4 regions of the Viridibacillus sp. NPDC093762 genome follow, and region 4 is predicted to be linked to each of the others. Evidence: riboswitches for the same ligand, from Rfam matches in the RefSeq annotation. Region 4 holds a riboswitch; each other region holds the start of a gene.
The links. A riboswitch is a leader RNA that binds a small molecule or an ion and turns the genes downstream of it on or off. The one in region 4 is predicted to bind S-adenosylmethionine.
Positions count from the first base shown of each region.

Region 1: it holds a riboswitch for S-adenosylmethionine, as region 4 does, so the genes downstream of both, ACQKM9_RS07685 (M20 metallopeptidase family protein) here and ACQKM9_RS15850 (bifunctional homocysteine S-methyltransferase/methylenetetrahydrofolate reductase) in region 4, are expected to answer to the same signal.
Region 2: it holds a riboswitch for S-adenosylmethionine, as region 4 does, so the genes downstream of both, ACQKM9_RS04380 (cyclase family protein) here and ACQKM9_RS15850 (bifunctional homocysteine S-methyltransferase/methylenetetrahydrofolate reductase) in region 4, are expected to answer to the same signal.
Region 3: it holds a riboswitch for S-adenosylmethionine, as region 4 does, so the genes downstream of both, ACQKM9_RS15555 (methionine ABC transporter ATP-binding protein) here and ACQKM9_RS15850 (bifunctional homocysteine S-methyltransferase/methylenetetrahydrofolate reductase) in region 4, are expected to answer to the same signal.

Region 1 is NZ_JBNNUK010000004.1:146,723-150,940, reverse strand. Features, by position in the region: gene ACQKM9_RS07695 (DUF5050 domain-containing protein) at 1-1,036, shown strand, start outside; gene ACQKM9_RS07690 (nitric oxide synthase oxygenase) at 1,282-2,337, shown strand; SAM riboswitch class I at 2,419-2,524, shown strand; gene ACQKM9_RS07685 (M20 metallopeptidase family protein) at 2,698-3,897, shown strand; gene ACQKM9_RS07680 (VOC family protein) at 3,911-4,218, shown strand, end outside.
Region 2 is NZ_JBNNUK010000002.1:110,607-114,824, reverse strand. Features, by position in the region: gene ACQKM9_RS04390 (biotin-dependent carboxyltransferase family protein) at 1-224, shown strand, start outside; partial or broken gene ACQKM9_RS04385 (GNAT family N-acetyltransferase) at 355-796, opposite strand; gene ACQKM9_RS04380 (cyclase family protein) at 840-1,577, opposite strand; SAM riboswitch class I at 1,654-1,749, opposite strand; partial or broken gene ACQKM9_RS04375 (VOC family protein) at 1,891-1,995, opposite strand; gene ACQKM9_RS04370 (putative bifunctional diguanylate cyclase/phosphodiesterase) at 2,095-3,819, opposite strand.
Region 3 is NZ_JBNNUK010000013.1:58,590-62,807, forward strand. Features, by position in the region: gene ACQKM9_RS15545 (MetQ/NlpA family ABC transporter substrate-binding protein) at 7-810, opposite strand; gene ACQKM9_RS15550 (methionine ABC transporter permease) at 874-1,542, opposite strand; gene ACQKM9_RS15555 (methionine ABC transporter ATP-binding protein) at 1,535-2,560, opposite strand; SAM riboswitch class I at 2,687-2,793, opposite strand; gene ACQKM9_RS15560 (thioredoxin family protein) at 2,850-3,158, opposite strand; gene ACQKM9_RS15565 (hypothetical protein) at 3,170-3,514, opposite strand; gene gcvH (glycine cleavage system protein GcvH) at 3,594-3,974, opposite strand; gene ACQKM9_RS15575 (arsenate reductase family protein) at 4,053-4,218, opposite strand, start outside.
Region 4 is NZ_JBNNUK010000014.1:25,742-29,959, reverse strand. Features, by position in the region: gene ACQKM9_RS15860 (protoporphyrinogen oxidase) at 168-1,559, shown strand; gene ACQKM9_RS15855 (class A sortase) at 1,671-2,363, shown strand; SAM riboswitch class I at 2,531-2,637, shown strand; gene ACQKM9_RS15850 (bifunctional homocysteine S-methyltransferase/methylenetetrahydrofolate reductase) at 2,712-4,218, shown strand, end outside.

The DNA of each region.
Region 1 (4,218 bases), on a different contig from region 4:
GAGTAACGAAGAACAAAAGACATATAATAATATTCTCAAAAGCTTGCAAAATGTAGAAGCAAGTACAGATTTTAATTCTAGCGAAGTAAGGCCTGAAAAAATTGGGTCAATCGTAAATAAGGTAGTTGAGGATCATCCGGAAATTTTTTATTATAATGGAGCAACTACATTCTCAACTGGAACAATCAAATTTAAATATGATGGCAGTAAACAAAGTATTCTTAAAAAGAAGAACAAAATTGATGCTGAAGTAAAGCGTATTATAAATGCAAAAATAAAAAAAAATATGAGTGATATAGAAAAGATAAGGGCTATTCATGATTATCTAGTTTTATCGGTAAAATATGATTACAAAAACCAAGGAAAAGATAAGGTTTCCCGAGATTCTTATGAAGTTTATGGTGCTTTAGTGAATAAAGTTGCCGTTTGTGATGGGTATTCAAAGTCAATGCAACTACTTTTAAATAAAGTAGGAGTGGAAACGATAGTTGTTACGGGAAGTAGTAAAGGCGTGAGCCACTCTTGGAACATGGTGAAGATTAATGGTGAGTACTATCATATCGATACGACTTGGGATGATCCAATTCCAAACAAAACTGGAGTTGTTAACTATCATTATTTTTTACTATGTGATGCACAATTGAAAAAAGATCATAGCTGGAAAGAAAAAGAGTTTCCAAACGCAAATAGTGAAAAATACGGATATTTCCACAATATGGGGAACGTGATTGAAAAAAGTGGAACATATTATTTTTCAAATAATAAAAATGATCAATTATTTAAGATGGATAAAAAAAGTAATAAGCAATTAAAAGTTGTCAACGACAAAGTACCTTTCTTAGCCGTATATGGCCAATGGATTTACTATAGTAATTATTCCGATAGTGGTTATTTATATAAAGTGAAGCTAAATGGTCAAAATAAAACTAAAATAAAATCTACCCATGTCGTAGACTTGTATGTAAAAAGTAAAGTGCTTTATTATAAAGAAAATAAATCAGGGAAAATTCACCAATTAGCTCTTACTGCTAAATGAAAATATTCACTGTAAACTACTGTTAAAAACCCTAACTTCTATAGAAGTTAGGGTTTTTAGTACCTATAATAAAATATTTGGATAAGCTGTTAATTTATAACAATATAAATAATATCAGTTTATGCCAAAATTGACAGTTGCCACAAAATCACCACATTATTTAAGTCTTATGCCTTGTCTAATGGAAATCAATTCTTCTATGATGGTAGTTAGGAAGTCGAGTGGTGACAGGAGGAACTGTGGCGATGTTGAATGAGGCTATTGATTTTATAAAATTGTATTATTCAGAAATAGAGCGATCTGAAGAGGAATTAGTAAGACGCTTAGCTGAAGTAGAGCATGATATCCAAGAGAATGGATTTTATGAACATACAATAGATGAACTGAAATTTGGGGCACAAGTAGGTTGGCGTAATAGCAATAAATGTATTGGACGTTTGTTTTGGCAAACGTTGCAAGTGCTTGATAAGCGGGAACTAACAAGTGAGCAAGATATTTTTCAAGGACTTCTAGAGCATATTGCTTTCGCTACAAACGGTGGTCGTATCCGCCCGACCATTACAATTTTCTCTCAACGTAATGTACGTGTTTGGAATCATCAATTAGTCCGCTATGCTGGGTATGAAAAGCCAGATGGCATTGTGGGAGATCCAGATTCGGTGGAGTTTACGAAGAAATGTGAGCAACTTGGCTGGCAAGGACAAGGTGGTCGATTTGATATTTTGCCACTAGTTATTCAAGTTGGAGAAAGAGAACCGCAATTATTCGATATTCCAGCTGAGTATATATTAGAAGTCCCCATCCGACACCCTGAGTTTGAATGGTTTAAGGACCTTGGTTTGAAATGGTATGCTGTACCGATGATTTCGAATATGAAATTAGAAGTTGGTGGTATTACATATGCAGCAGCTCCTTTTAATGGTTGGTATATGGGTACGGAAATTGGTGCACGTAATTTAGCTGATGACTATCGATATAATATGTTACCGACAATCGCAGAAAAAATGGGTTTAAATACAGCTTCAAATTCTTCCTTATGGAAAGATCGTGCATTAGTTGAATTAAATGCGGCAGTTTTATACTCGTATAAAGAAGATGAAGTGAGCATTGTTGATCACCATACAGCAGCACAACAATTCAAACGCTTCGAATCCAATGAACAAATTGCAGGGCGTGAAGTAACGGGGAATTGGACATGGCTTATTCCACCATTATCACCGGCTACAACGCATATATTCCATAAACCATATGACAATGAACGTAAAACGCCAAATTATTTTTATCAGAAAGCGCCATATTGATTTAGAGAATTGCAGGAAATTTATTGCAATTTTCAATGGATTGGCGTAACATGATTTTAATTACTACTAATTCAATAGGTTTTCTTATCGAGAGAGATGGAGGGACTGGCCCTGTGATATCTCAGCAACCGCTATTAAAGCAAGGTGCTACTTCCAGCAAGTTGATTAAAAACTTGATAGATGAGGAGAGACTTACATACCAAGTCGATTTCTCTATTTCATTTAGAGAAATCGACTTTTTTATTATCATGAAATAAATTTGCAGAGCATATAATGAAAAGTTTCCTAAGAAAAAAATTTATCTCAAATTCAAAGTAAACCGATTTGAATTAAAAGTATAAATTGAAGGAGGAGTATTGAATGAGTGCGATAACGCAAAAACAACTTTTAACTACAATTTATGAAGAAATAGATCAAGGTTTTGGTGAAATTGTTGGGTGGAGGAGATATTTACATGAGCATCCCGAGTTATCTTTTGAAGAATATGAAACTGCAAAATTTATTGCAGAAAAACTTGAGAGCTTCGGTTTAGAGGTGAAAAAAGGGATAGGCGGAAATGGTTTAATTGGTATTTTGAAAGGAGATCAAGCTGGTCAAACAATCGCTTTGAGAGCCGATTTTGATGCATTACCTATTACAGATTTAAAAGAAGTTGCATATAAATCTCAAAAAGATGGTGTCATGCATGCATGTGGTCATGATGGACATACGACCGCATTACTTGCGACAGCGAAAACACTAAGCCATTACAGAGAGCATCTACACGGTAACATCATTTTTATCTTCCAACATGCGGAGGAAAAACCTCCTGGTGGTGCGAAATTTATGATTGCTGAAGATATATTAAAAGATGTCGATTATGTATTTGGTGCGCATTTAGACGCAGGTGCATCAGTTGGAAAGGTATCTGTTGGGGATGGTTTTAAAATGGCTGCAGTTGATAAATTCACGATTAAAATTCAAGGACTAGGTGGCCATGGTGCGAAACCACAACAATCCATTGACTCAATTGTTGTGGGTAGTGAAATCGTTGGAGCGTTGCAGAAAATTGTCAGTCGTCGCTTAAATCCATTTGATGCAGCGGTAGTGACAGTTGGTGTATTCCATGCAGGAAGTGCTTTCAATATTATTGCTGATTCGGCAATTATTGAAGGAACGGTTCGCACAATGACGGATGAAGTTCGCAATAAGGTAAAAGAAGAAATCTACTCAATCGTCAAAGGCATAACGAAATCAGCACATGCCACATATGAAATCGATTATTTACACGGCTATCCAGCTCTATACAATCATCCGGCTGAGACTGCTCTTGTGAAAGGTTTATTTGAAAGGGAATTTGGTGCTGAATCGGTGATTGAATTTGAACCGTCAATGGGTGGAGAGGATTTTGCATATTTTTTAAATGAAAAACCAGGTACTTATTTTAAAGCAGGTTCACGAAATGACGACGAACGCACTCATTTTGCACATCATCATCCGAAATTCGATTTTGATGAAAGAGCGTTATTAACAATAGAGAAAGCATTTGTGAAAATCGTTTCACATTATTTATTTAAATAAGGGGGACTTGAACATGACATTATCTTTTGATCACTTAGTACATTTTGTAGATGAACCAAAAGGAGTAATAAAATCATTACAAAACCAAGGAATCCACGTTGTTGATGGTGGCGTTCATGAAGGGCGCGGAACGTACAATGCACTTAGCTACTTTGATTTAAGTTATATAGAGTACCTTGGTACATACGACAGAGAGCTAGTAGCAGGAGCAAAACATTTACATCACAGCCTTATTGAAACAGTAGTAAATAATAAATTCAAAGAAGGTTTCGTAAGATTTGCAGCTCGCACAACGGATATTGAAGAGGTAGCAAGAAGTTT
Region 2 (4,218 bases), on a different contig from region 4:
GTAAACCGATCATTTTAATGGCCGATCGCCAAACAACTGGGGGTTATCCGAAAATGGTTCAAGTCATCACAGCTGATCTAGCTAGTCTTGCACAGTTACAAACAGGTGCTAAAATCCGATTCGAGCTCGTAACATTAGAAGAAGCTCAACAAGCATTAATAGCGAAAGAACAAAAAATTAAAACCATTGCTACTGCTATTCGCTGTTCTGCAAAGCTTTCTTAACATGTAAGAAGTATTGTCCAACTAAAATATAGTAGAACAAACAGAAAGAGCATGTTTTGAATAATCTACATTTCAAAACATGCTCTTATCGTTTTATATATTTTTGTAAATAAAATAATAATTAATATACTTATAACTCTAATTTCATAAAAGCGCTATTCGGATCGTCAATGTAATTAGAAAATGGCTTACAATATTGAAAACCATTTTTCTAATTCAGCTAGCAGGTACAAAAGCCACCATTGAACCTGTTTCTAAACTTAGACGCTTATAACCGCGGTACATTGCCTCTTCAATGATATGATCAAGGATACGCCTTTCCGTAAATATTATGAAGAAGTACGCATGGATTTTATTTCACCATGGTGTGCATCCAATTCTATTAGTGCTCCGCAACCTTCTAATGTACCTGCTTCCCATGCACTCCAGAAAGTAATCTCTATTTTTATCAATTCCTCGATATTTAACGCATGTATACTTTCTGGTGGAGAATTTAGTGCCATACCTTGAAGATGCTCCTCCAAAAACACCTTAACTGCGTCACCTGATAAATCATCAATTCTAATAACCAAAGAGTTCACCTCTCAGTTCCTATTATTCATTTGCTATGAGTAATTAAGGTAGGATGGCAAATGAGCGAACTGGGAAACCTGAAGCCTTTTCAGGTTTAGGTACGATGTTAAAGATGACAGCCCCTTTTGCGGGTAGCTGGTCTAAATTTGTTAGCAACTCTACTTGATATGTATCTTGTTCCAATACATATAGTTCACCTAGTAATGCATTGTTTTGACGGTATAAAATGCTAGAGTCCGTATCAAATGTTTCATGTCCTACTGCTTTAATATGACGCTCTTCAAACAAGAATTTTAGTGCATCTACCGACCATCCTGGTGCATGCGGATTTCCCTCAGCATCAAAGTTATTAAATGCTTCTACATCAGGCCAACGTTTACTCCAATCTGTACGAAGTGCAACAAATGTACCTGCCTCAATTTCACCGTGTTCTACCTCAAAATTCAAAATATCTTCAACTGAAATCGTGAAATCATGATTCTCTGTTGCATCTTTTGAATGATCTATTACAACGAGCGGCAGTGCAAGCTCTTTTAACTCTAATTCTTCTAAATAACGAGCATCACGAACAAAGTGAATAGGTGCATCTAAATGTGTTCCATATTGTCCAGCAAACGAAAAATTCTGAGCAAAAAAGCCATCATCATGTGAAAATAGAGTTGTTTTTTCCAACCCTTTAAATGCGTTGAAACGTGGTGTTTCTACTCCAAAGGTATGTGTTAAATCGATCCATTTCTTTTCTTTTAACGTTTGTAGTGCATTGATTAATTCTGTTGACATATCCATCACCTCATCATTTTTTGAACAAAAAAACCTCTTCTTGATAAGAAGAGGTTGACGATACGTCCATGCACTCTTCTTATCTTCAAGCATACGCTTCTGGAATTAGCACGGTACATCGTCCGTTGCTGAGATTTCACAGGGCCAGTCCCTCCACCTCTCTGGATAAGAAAAAAGTTATTTTGTTGATTCTTAATTTACAACTTTAGAAATCTATTGTCAATAAAAAATTTAGAAAATTCTTTATAATGTATGATTTTAATAATTTATTATGATAGCTTTTCATTCTACAAAAATTGCGTAAGAGGCGATTCTAAGCTTTTTTGATACCAAATGCTATCCACCTACCATCAATATCTTCAATCACAAATTCTTTATTGTTGTAGTCTGTATTACTTAATGAGCGAACTATTTTCACACCTTAAAAATCCATTTTGAATAAAAATCATACAAAAAGGTCACCTCAGTGTATAGGGCGACCTTTTTGTATAGCTTTCTCAGTATATAAGGCATTTCCCTAGATTCTAGATAAATACAATTCATGTAATTTTGCGGAAAATTCATCTGTCGGTAATGGCTTACTAAAGTAATATCCTTGTGCAAAGTCACATAGGTTTTCACGGACGATATACAATTCATCTTCCGTCTCTACCCCTTCGGCAACCACTTGCATACTCAATGCATGCGCTAATTTGATAATAGCGGTCACCATTGCGACATTACTGAGCCCTGTTTTTAAACCATGGATGAACGATTGATCAATCTTCAATACATCAATTGGAAACTGCTTTAAGTAGCTGAGTGAGGAATAACCTGTTCCAAAGTCATCAATCGCGATGATTACTCCCAGAGCTTTTAGTTGATTAAACGTTGCAATCAATTCCTCTGTTTGATGCATTAAGCTCATTTCGGTAATTTCTAACTCTAAATTTTTAGCGGGTAAACCTGTATCCTGTAATACTGCACGTAAATTGTTCACAAAATTCCTTTCTTTCAAATGAATAGGCGAAATATTAACTGAAATACGAATATCCAACCCATATTCATCAAGCCACTTCTTCATTTGTTTACAAGCCCTTTTCAATGTCCATTCACCAATAGAACTAATCAATCCGCACTCTTCTGCAAAAGGGATAAACTTAGCTGGAGAGATAAAGCCGTAATCCTTATCATACCAACGAATTAAACCTTCCATTCCGATTAATTGATTGGTTTTTAAATCGATTTTCGGTTGATAATACAGTTCAATTTCATCTTGCTTTATAGCATGACGAAGTTTTGTTTCTAGCAGCAGGAATTGATTATGAGTACTATTCATCGTATTTTCATATTGTATGTAATTGCTAGCTCTATTCTTTTTTGCTTCAAGCAAGGCGACATTTGCACATTTTATTAAGTCCTCTGGTGTATTTGCATCAGCTAGACTTGAGCTTATGCCGATACTAATAGAAGAATAGAATTCAAACTGTTCAATCAAAAAACTATCTTCAAAATTGGCCATTATTTGATGTGCCTTCCAAATGGCATGTTCATTATTCTTCATGATGATGGCAAATTTATCACCACTATAGCGAAATAGTGACTTTTCATCTATTCCTAATCTTTTCAAGCGAGTCGCTACTTCGATTAGAAATAAATCACCTGTTAAATTACCTAATCCATCATTAATGCTTTTAAAACGGTCAATATCCATCATTAAGAGTGACAATGAAAAGCCTTCTTTTTGTGCGTTTTTGAACAGGTCTGCTAAACATATATTCAACATACGACGGTTATATAAACCCGTCAATTCGTCATGATAAGCAAAGATTTTTAGTTTTTTGATATTTTTTTGTTCTGTTACATCTGTCCGAATTGACACATATTGGTAAGGTTTTCCTTTATCATTCAAAAAAGGTATGATCGTTGTTTGCACCCAATATAAACTACCATCTTTTGCACGATTACAAATATCACCACGCCATATTTTCCCGCTACCAATTGTACGCCATAATTCTTTAACAAAAGCTTTAGGATGATGACCAGAGTTCAACAAACGGTGATCTTGCCCAATTAACTCATCTTTACTGTATTTTGAAATGGTACAAAAATGATTATTTACAAATGTAATGATACCTCTATTATCTGTTATAGCAACAATAATAGATTGGTCTAATGCATGCTGAATATCTATTAATTGTTGGACTGAATACGCATCATTAAGTTGGCTAAGATCCGTCGCTTGACTATAACCTTGATCCATATAACCTCACCCCTAATCAATTTCGGCATTATTCGTGCAATTTCTCTCATGTACCTATTTTATCACAACCAATATAAGGCTATTATTCAAATAAAAACAAAAGGTAAAAAGACCTAAATCGAAAAAAATATGAATTAATAAAAGCAAAAGTGAATGGTATCTATTATCAAATTTTTACACCTTTCATATAGTATTTATAGTAGTTGTGACATGTTTTTTCTACAATATATAGGTTTTTAGCTGTAAAATAATTCAAAAACAGCATTCGTAAAATGCAATAAGCTGAAAAATTCAGCTAGTTTGATTGTTTAGAATAGATAAATGAAAAAGAAATTTACTGAGTTACTATTATTCATGTGGTTTTTAAAATATTTTTAAAATCACTATCTCATTTAAGCT
Region 3 (4,218 bases), on a different contig from region 4:
TCTTTCTTATTCAGATACAGGAACAATATCCCCGTTCCATTCTTTTAATATATAGTCTTGCATTTCTTTTGAATGGAGTACTTTAACTAATTTTTTTATCTTTTCGTTATTCTCATCTTCTTTACGAACAGCAATCACATTAATGTACTCTGATTCTTTATCTTCTAATGCAATTGCGTCTTTTCCTGGGCTTATACCTGCGTCAATAGCGAAGTTAGAGTTGATTAATACTGCATCACCTTCGTCGTTTTTATACATTTGTACAAGCATTTCAGGTGCAGTGTTTGCATCAAATTTTAAGTTTTTTGGGTTCTTAGTGATATCCTTAATTTCGGCTGCAGTTTTATCTACACCTTCTTTTAATGTGATAAGACCTTTCGCTTCAAGTAGTGATAACATACGTCCATGGTCTGAAACTGAGTTACTTAGAAGAATTGTTGCGCCTTCTGGAAGATCTTCGAGTTTTTTATATTTTTTAGAATAGATACCGATTGGCTCGATGTGCACTCCACCAACATTAACAAAATCATATCCATTTTGCTTTTTCTGAAGCTCTAAATAAGGGATATGTTGGAAGTAGTTTGCATCTAAATCGCCATTTTCAAGATCTTTGTTCGGTAAAACATAATCTTGATACCTTTCGATTTTAAGCTTGATACCTTCTTTTTCTAGTAAGGGCTCTGCTTTTTCTAAAATTTCAGCATGCGGAGTATTAGCTGCACCGATTACTAATTCCTCTTCTGATTTACCACAAGCTGCTAAGCTTAGGGCTAACACTCCTGTAAGGATTCCTGCTACAAGTTTCTTCATGTTCTTAACGCTCCTTTTTACTGTTTAGTTATATGTGATCGGTTTTACCCGTATAAGCTTAAATTATCTTTTATCAATCTTCGTCGTAATAAGGTCACCGACAAATTGAATAACAAATACCACTACTAAAATAAGGATTGTTGCAACAAAAGTTACATCGCTTTGACTTCTTTGGAAACCGTCTAAAAACGCTAATGTCCCCAGTCCGCCTGCCCCAATAACACCCGCCATAGCTGTGTAACCAACAAGTGCAATAGCTGTTACAGTAATACCCGAAACTAATGCGGGTAATGATTCTGGGATTAACACTTTACCGATAATCGTAGAAGTTTTGGCACCCATCGAACGTGCCGCTTCAATGACACCTTTATCAATTTCTTTTAACGCAATTAAAACCATACGTGCATAAAAAGGTGCTGCTCCAATGATTAATGCTGGTAATGCGGCATTGGGACCTCGAATTGAGCCTAATAATAGCTTCGTAAATGGTATTAATAGAATCACTAAAATAATGAATGGAATCGAACGGAAAATATTCACGATCGAACCTGTTAACCAACTTACTAATTTATTTGCCCATAATTGCTGAGGGCTTGTCAAAAACAGCAAAATACCTAAAGCTAAACCAATGACAAATGTGAAAATTGTAGCAACGCCTGTCATATACAGTGTCTCTATAGTTGCTTCCCACATTCTGTCCCATTGTACATTCTGGAAGAGATCATTAAGCATTTTCGATCACCTCCGTTTTTACTCCATGTTCATTCATATATGTGACTGCTTTTTGTACATTATCATTATTGCCATCTAGCTGTATAATCAGCGTTCCATATGGTCCACTTTTCGTTTGCGAAATATTACCATGGACAATATTCACGTCTAAATTAAGTTCACGACTTAAATGTGAAATAACTGGCTGGCCAGTTGAAGAGCCTACAAACATTAATTTTACAAGTGTTCCTGATGGGTAGTTTTCAATAATTTGTTCAATTGATTCTTTACGTTCAATCGTATCTGTAATTTGAGAAACAAATCGTTTTGTAACGTCTGCTTGTGGTGATTGGAATACATCTAGGACATCACCATTCTCAACAACTTGTCCAGCTTCCATTACCGCCACGCGATGACAAATTTTACGAATGACATGCATCTCATGTGTGATAAGTACAATAGTTAAGCCTAATTTTTCATTGATATCGACTAGTAAATCTAAAATCGAATCCGTTGTTTCAGGATCAAGTGCTGAAGTAGCTTCATCACAAAGCAATACTTCTGGGTTATTTGCCAGTGCTCTAGCAATACCTACACGTTGCTTTTGACCACCTGATAATTGAGAAGGATATGCCTTCTCTCTTCCTTTTAAACCAACTAATTCAATAAGCTCTAATACCTTCTTTTGACTCTCCGCTTTAGATAAACCTGCAATTTCTAATGGAAATGCTATATTTTCTTCTACAGTGCGTGACCAAAGTAAATTGAAATGTTGGAAGATCATACTGATTTTTTGACGCGCATTACGTAACGCACTTCCTTTAATCGACGATACTTCCTGACCATTCACAACAACTTTACCGGTTGTCGGTTGCTCCAAACCATTTAATAACCGAATGAGCGTACTTTTACCCGCTCCGCTGTATCCAATAATGCCGAATATTTCTCCGTCTTCAACAGATAAATTCACATTTTTGACAGCGGTTAATTCTCCGTTAGCGGTTTTATATTTTTTCATAACATTTTCTAACTGAATCACTGTCATACCACCTTTATTTTAAAACTAAAAAGTATGCACTTTCTACTGGCATCTCTTAGAAACTAAAAAAACCCTTCTGCAGATTAACAGAAGGGTTCAACGCAAAGCTATATACGTAAAACCGTTCTCTCATCTTCCAAAGTAAATACTTTGTGTGATTTGGCACCGTGCCATATAAATATGACGGTTGCCGGGCTTCATTGGGCACTTCCCTCCACCTCTCTAAATAAGAGTAACGACAATATTTAATTAGTTATGATTGCTACTTTATCACGCTATTACTTTAACGTCAATCATTTAATTGTAATTTTTCAAATAAATAAGGTACTGATTGAAATGCGTAGATTTTATCGCGGATTTTACCATTTTCTGAAATAATTAAACAAGGGACACTTTCAATTTCATAATCAAATGCTACGTCTTGTATATAATTTAAGTTCGCTTTACCAATAGGAATATGGCTTACGACATGCTCTACTACTTCCATCATTTTCGATGCAACTGCACACGTTCCACATAATGGTGTGTATAAATAAAAAGCCGAAAGCGAGGTGGTTTTCATAGTTTCTTCCCATTGTTCACGTGACCATTCTTCCATCTTCTTCATTCCTATACTATTAGATATTTTTTATGAACTGTAAAATTTGCCGCCAATAATATTCTAGCTAAATGTCTTCTAGGAGTAGCTTCTACTTGTTTATAAGTAGAGGAGGTGTGTAGATGACGAGCATTTGGGAACTCTCTTTTAAAAAGAGCACGGAGCTTATCACCCGATGAGTCAGCATCAAAAAATGCATACATTTCGCAGTCCTCATATGGTGCCAAGATTTCTTCTAATCGGCTCGCACTAACTGTTCCATTCGTACATATTATCGGAATGTTCTCTGCTAATATTGGCGCAATTCGCAACTTATCTTGGCGCCCTTCCACGATAATCAGCTTGTTAAAAGTCATATATACCCTCCTAACAAATACTTTTTGCCGTTTACCAAGTTTAAAAAAACGCCGAGCAAATGCACGGCGTTTTTAGATCTTATTCTTCGATAATTGCTTCGTATTGTTCTGCAGTTAATAATGCATCAACTTGAGCGTTATCTGCTGGTTCTACTACAACCATCCATGCTTTTTCGTATGGTGATTCGTTAACGAATTCTGGGCTTTCTTCTAGCTCTTCGTTAATTTCAACAACTTTACCAGAAATCGGAGCGTAAAGTTCAGATACAGTTTTTACCGATTCAACACTGCCGAACGGCTCGTCTGCTACTAATTCGTCGCCTACTTGTGGAAGTTCAACGAAAACGATATCACCTAGTTCTGATTGTGCGAAATGTGTAATACCGATACGTACTTTTCCGTCTTCAGTTTTTACCCACTCATGTTCTTCAGAATAGCGTAAGTCTTTTGGTGTGCTCATGAATACCCCTCCAAATATGTAATTAATTTCACTTTAAGTTTGACATATTTCCAGTGTAAAAACAAGCATATGTCTGTGTTATTTCCATGTCTGTTCAAAGTCTGATTCTTTAAATCCTAATGTCACTTTTTTACCGTCTGTAACGATTGGACGCTTGATTAACATACCATCTGATGCAAGCAATTCTAATTGCGCATCTTCCGACATATCAGCCAGTCGATCTTTCAATTGCAACTCTCTATAC
Region 4 (4,218 bases):
GACTATTTATGAAACGACCACGTTAAATTTGACAAAGATGTAAACGTTCGCAAATAAGTACGTGAATATGTGATGGATATCATGACACTTTCAAAAATGAAAGTTTATACTAGAACTACAAACAATCAATTAAAATAAAACAGAATCCGCTTTGAGGAGTGAATATATTGAAAACAGTTGTTGTAGTTGGTGGCGGTATAACAGGTCTTTCTACTATGCATTATTTACAAAAGGAAAAAGAGGGAAAAGGCTTAGATATAAATTTAGTATTGATAGAAAAAAATGACTATTTAGGCGGTAAAATGCACTCTGTAGAAAATGATGGCTTTATTTTGGAGACAGGTGCAGATTCGATTGTTGCACGTCATTCAAGTGTTATGCCTTTAGTAGAAGACTTAGGATTACAAAAAGACCTTGTATATAATGGTACAGGAATTTCGTATATTTACACAAATAATACATTGCACGCGATTCCAGTAGACAGCGTTTTTGGCATTCCTACAAGCGTAGAGTCCCTTGAAAGTAGCACATTAGTTTCGGCAGCAGGAAAAAAAGCGGCGTTGAAGGATTTAGAATTACCTAATGAACATTTTACTAAGGATAGCTCTATCGGTTCTTTCTTAGAGTATTTTTTAGGAAAAGAGCTTGTTGAAAAGCAAATTGCTCCAGTGTTATCAGGGGTATATTCAGGGAAATTAGATACGCTAACAATGGCTTCAACATTACCGTATTTACTCGATTATAAAGAGCAGTACGGAAGTATTATTAAAGGGTTTGGCGCACATAAAGAAGAATTTCAAAAAGCAGCAAATAAAAAATTCATATCCTTTAAAAATGGATTATCTTCTTTATTTAATCGTTTTGAGGAGAAGCTAGCAGACATTACAATACTAAAAGGCGTTTCAACAAGTCATATTGAAAAAAGAGACGACAAATATAAACTGATGTTTGATAATCATGAAGCAATTGAAGCTGATTTTATCGTGTTAACAACACCACATGATGTAACTAAAAAACTATTAAAAGATCCCAATTTGGATGAGGACTTCAATGAATTTAGCAACGCCTCACTAATCACGATTTATTTAGGATTTGACATTCCTGACAGTCAATTACCTGCAGACGGTACAGGTTTTATTGTGTCTGAAAACAGTGACGTCAAATGTAATGCTTGTACATGGACAAGTCGTAAGTGGAGCCATACTTCAAAAGATGACAAATTGCTTGTGCGTTTATTTTATAAAAATTCAAACCCGGATTTTGAGAATATGAAGCATTTAAGTAAAGAAGAATTAACTGAAATTGCATTAGATGATATTGCAAAAAGCTTGAATATAGAAGCAGAGCCAACTGTTGTTGACGTGACAAAATGGAATGATTTAATGCCTGTTTACCATCTTGGTCATGCAAAAACAGTAGAAGCTTTATCAACTAAACTGGCTTCTTCATATGAAAATGTATTACTTGCAGGTTGTTCTTATTACGGTGTAGGTATTGGTCCTTGTATTAAGAACGGGAAAGAAACAGCAGAATCAATTCTAGCGAAATTATCAAGGTAGATAGAAAAGAGCTGAGGAGATACCCATTTCTTTAGCTCTTTCTTTTAGGATATATATTAACGGTATGTCAAACTGCTTGAAAATGCTAAATGAATTGTTACTATAAAATGAATGAGTAAAAAGAAGGTGGGTAACATGCGGAAAAAGGGAAGTTTGATTTTAGGCATCCTCTTGTTAGTAATTGGTTTAGTATTTATTTTCTATCAACCAATCATGGGGTATTTCATTTCTAATATGTCGAAGGCAACGATTGAGCAACAAGACATAGCATTGGCGATGAAGAATCAAGATGCATCATTTGATTTTCAGCAAGTGGATGATTTAAATATCAAAGATGTTGTAAAGGCACAATTCAATCAAAAGAAACTAAATGCCATAGGCGCTATTAGTGTACCTCAAGTGAATATGCGATTACCTATTTTATATGGTGTATCGAATACAAACTTAGCCATTGGTGCTGGTACGATGAAACCTGAACAAAAGATGGGAAAAGCTAATTATGCCTTAGCAGGTCATAATATGAATAATGGAAAGGCACTCTTTAGTCCTCTTACTAATGCAGAGGAAGGTATGCAAGTTTATGTGACTGATTTTAAAAAAATCTATGAATATAAAATTAATAAAATGCATATTGTACAACCGGAGCAAGTTGATGTGATAAATGATTCAAATGAAAAAATGATAACGCTTGTTACATGTAATTATGATGGTTCTAAGCGACTAATTATTCAAGGTGAATGGGTTGAAACAATGCGTTATGATAAGACGTTAGCCAATAACATTTTTGCAAATAAACAGTCATGAAAGAAAGATTGATGTTTTAATACGTAATCGCCAAAAATCCTCTTTTTTGTTTTGTAGTTAAAATACTCTTATAATACAGAGTTTTTCTACAATTGCAAAAATACCCTTGACGATATTCTTTTCTAGGGTTATGATTCTTTTAATTATTCAAACAATTAAATAAATATTTCTTATCAAGAGAAGCTGAGGGACTGGCCCTTTGAAGCTTCAGCAACCAGCCAACTGGTCAGGTGCTAACTCCAGCGGATTTACAGATTGTCCGAAAAGATAAGAAGGAGCGAACAGCGTAATCGTCAAGCCTTCTTATCCATAAGAAGGCTTTTTTTATGTAGAAAGGAAGGGATTTTAATGGGATTACTTGAAAAATTGCATACACAAGTGTTAACAGCTGACGGTGCGATGGGCACTTTATTATATTCATACGGAATTGACTATTGTTATGAGGAATTAAATATTACCAAGCCTGAAGTGATTGAAAATATACATCAACAATATATTAAAGCAGGCGCTGACATTATTCAGACTAATACGTATACAGCGAATGCCATTAAATTAGAACGTTATGGTTTAGAAAGCTCAGTAAAGGAGTTTAATGAATCTGCAATCGCCATTGCAAAACGTGCTGCAGCACCAGGTGGCCAGTTTGTCTTAGGAACAATTGGTGGTATTCGCGGTATTCGTAAAAGTGAAGCAACACTAGATGAGATTATTGCTGCATTAGAAGAGCAGGCGGGGTATCTATTAGCTGGTAATCCTGATGGTTTATTACTAGAGACGTACTATGATTTTGAGGAACTTTCATCTGTAGTGAAACATTTGAGAAAATTAACTGATGTACCTATCATCTCACAAGTATCAATGCATGAACCAGGTATTTTACAAAATGGCTTATTGTTAAATGATGCACTGCACCAATTAGAAGCTTTGGGTGCAGATATTGTCGGAGTAAACTGCCGATTAGGCCCCCATCATACAATCCAAGCGTTTGAAGATGTTGAATTACCATCCAAAGCATTCTTATCTGCATATCCAAATGCTAGTTTGCTAGATGTAGAAGATGGCAAAATTGTTTACGAATCAGAAGCTGATTATTTTGGTCGTGCTGGTGTTTTACTACGTGACCAAGGTGTTCGCTTAATTGGTGGATGTTGTGGGACGACACCGAAGCATATAGAAGCAGTGAAAAAACGTATTGCTGATCTACCCCCAATTGAAAATAAAATTGTAAAGAAGAAAAAAGCAATCGAGATTAAAGAAGCGACTCCTGATCATCATGAGCCACTTCACGAAAAGGCGAAAAGAGAACGTACAATAATTGTAGAGCTTGATACACCCCGCCATCTTGATACGACTGCCTTTATAGAAGGTGCGCAAATACTCAACGCAACAGGTGTTGATGCTGTTACTATGGCTGATAATTCATTGGCATCCCCTCGTATTAGTAACATGGCAATGGGCTCAATTTTGAAAACGCAAAATAATATTCGGTCCCTTGCTCATATTACTTGTCGTGATCGCAATCTCATCGGCTTACAATCGCATTTAATGGGTCTAGATGCACTAGGTATTAATGAGATTTTAGCGGTTACTGGAGACCCTACAAAAGTGGGTGATTTCCCAGGTGCAACTAGCGTTTATGATGTCTCAAGTTTAGAGTTACTTCAATTAATCAAACAGTTGAATGAAGGAATATCATTTTCAGGTAAACCTTTACGTAAAAAGGCAAATTTCTCTATTGCAGCTGCATTTAATCCTAATGTACGAGTACTTGATAGAGCTGTAAAAAGATTAGAAAAGAAAATTGAGTGTGGAGCAGATTATTTCATCACACAGCCTGTATATACGAAGGAAAAAA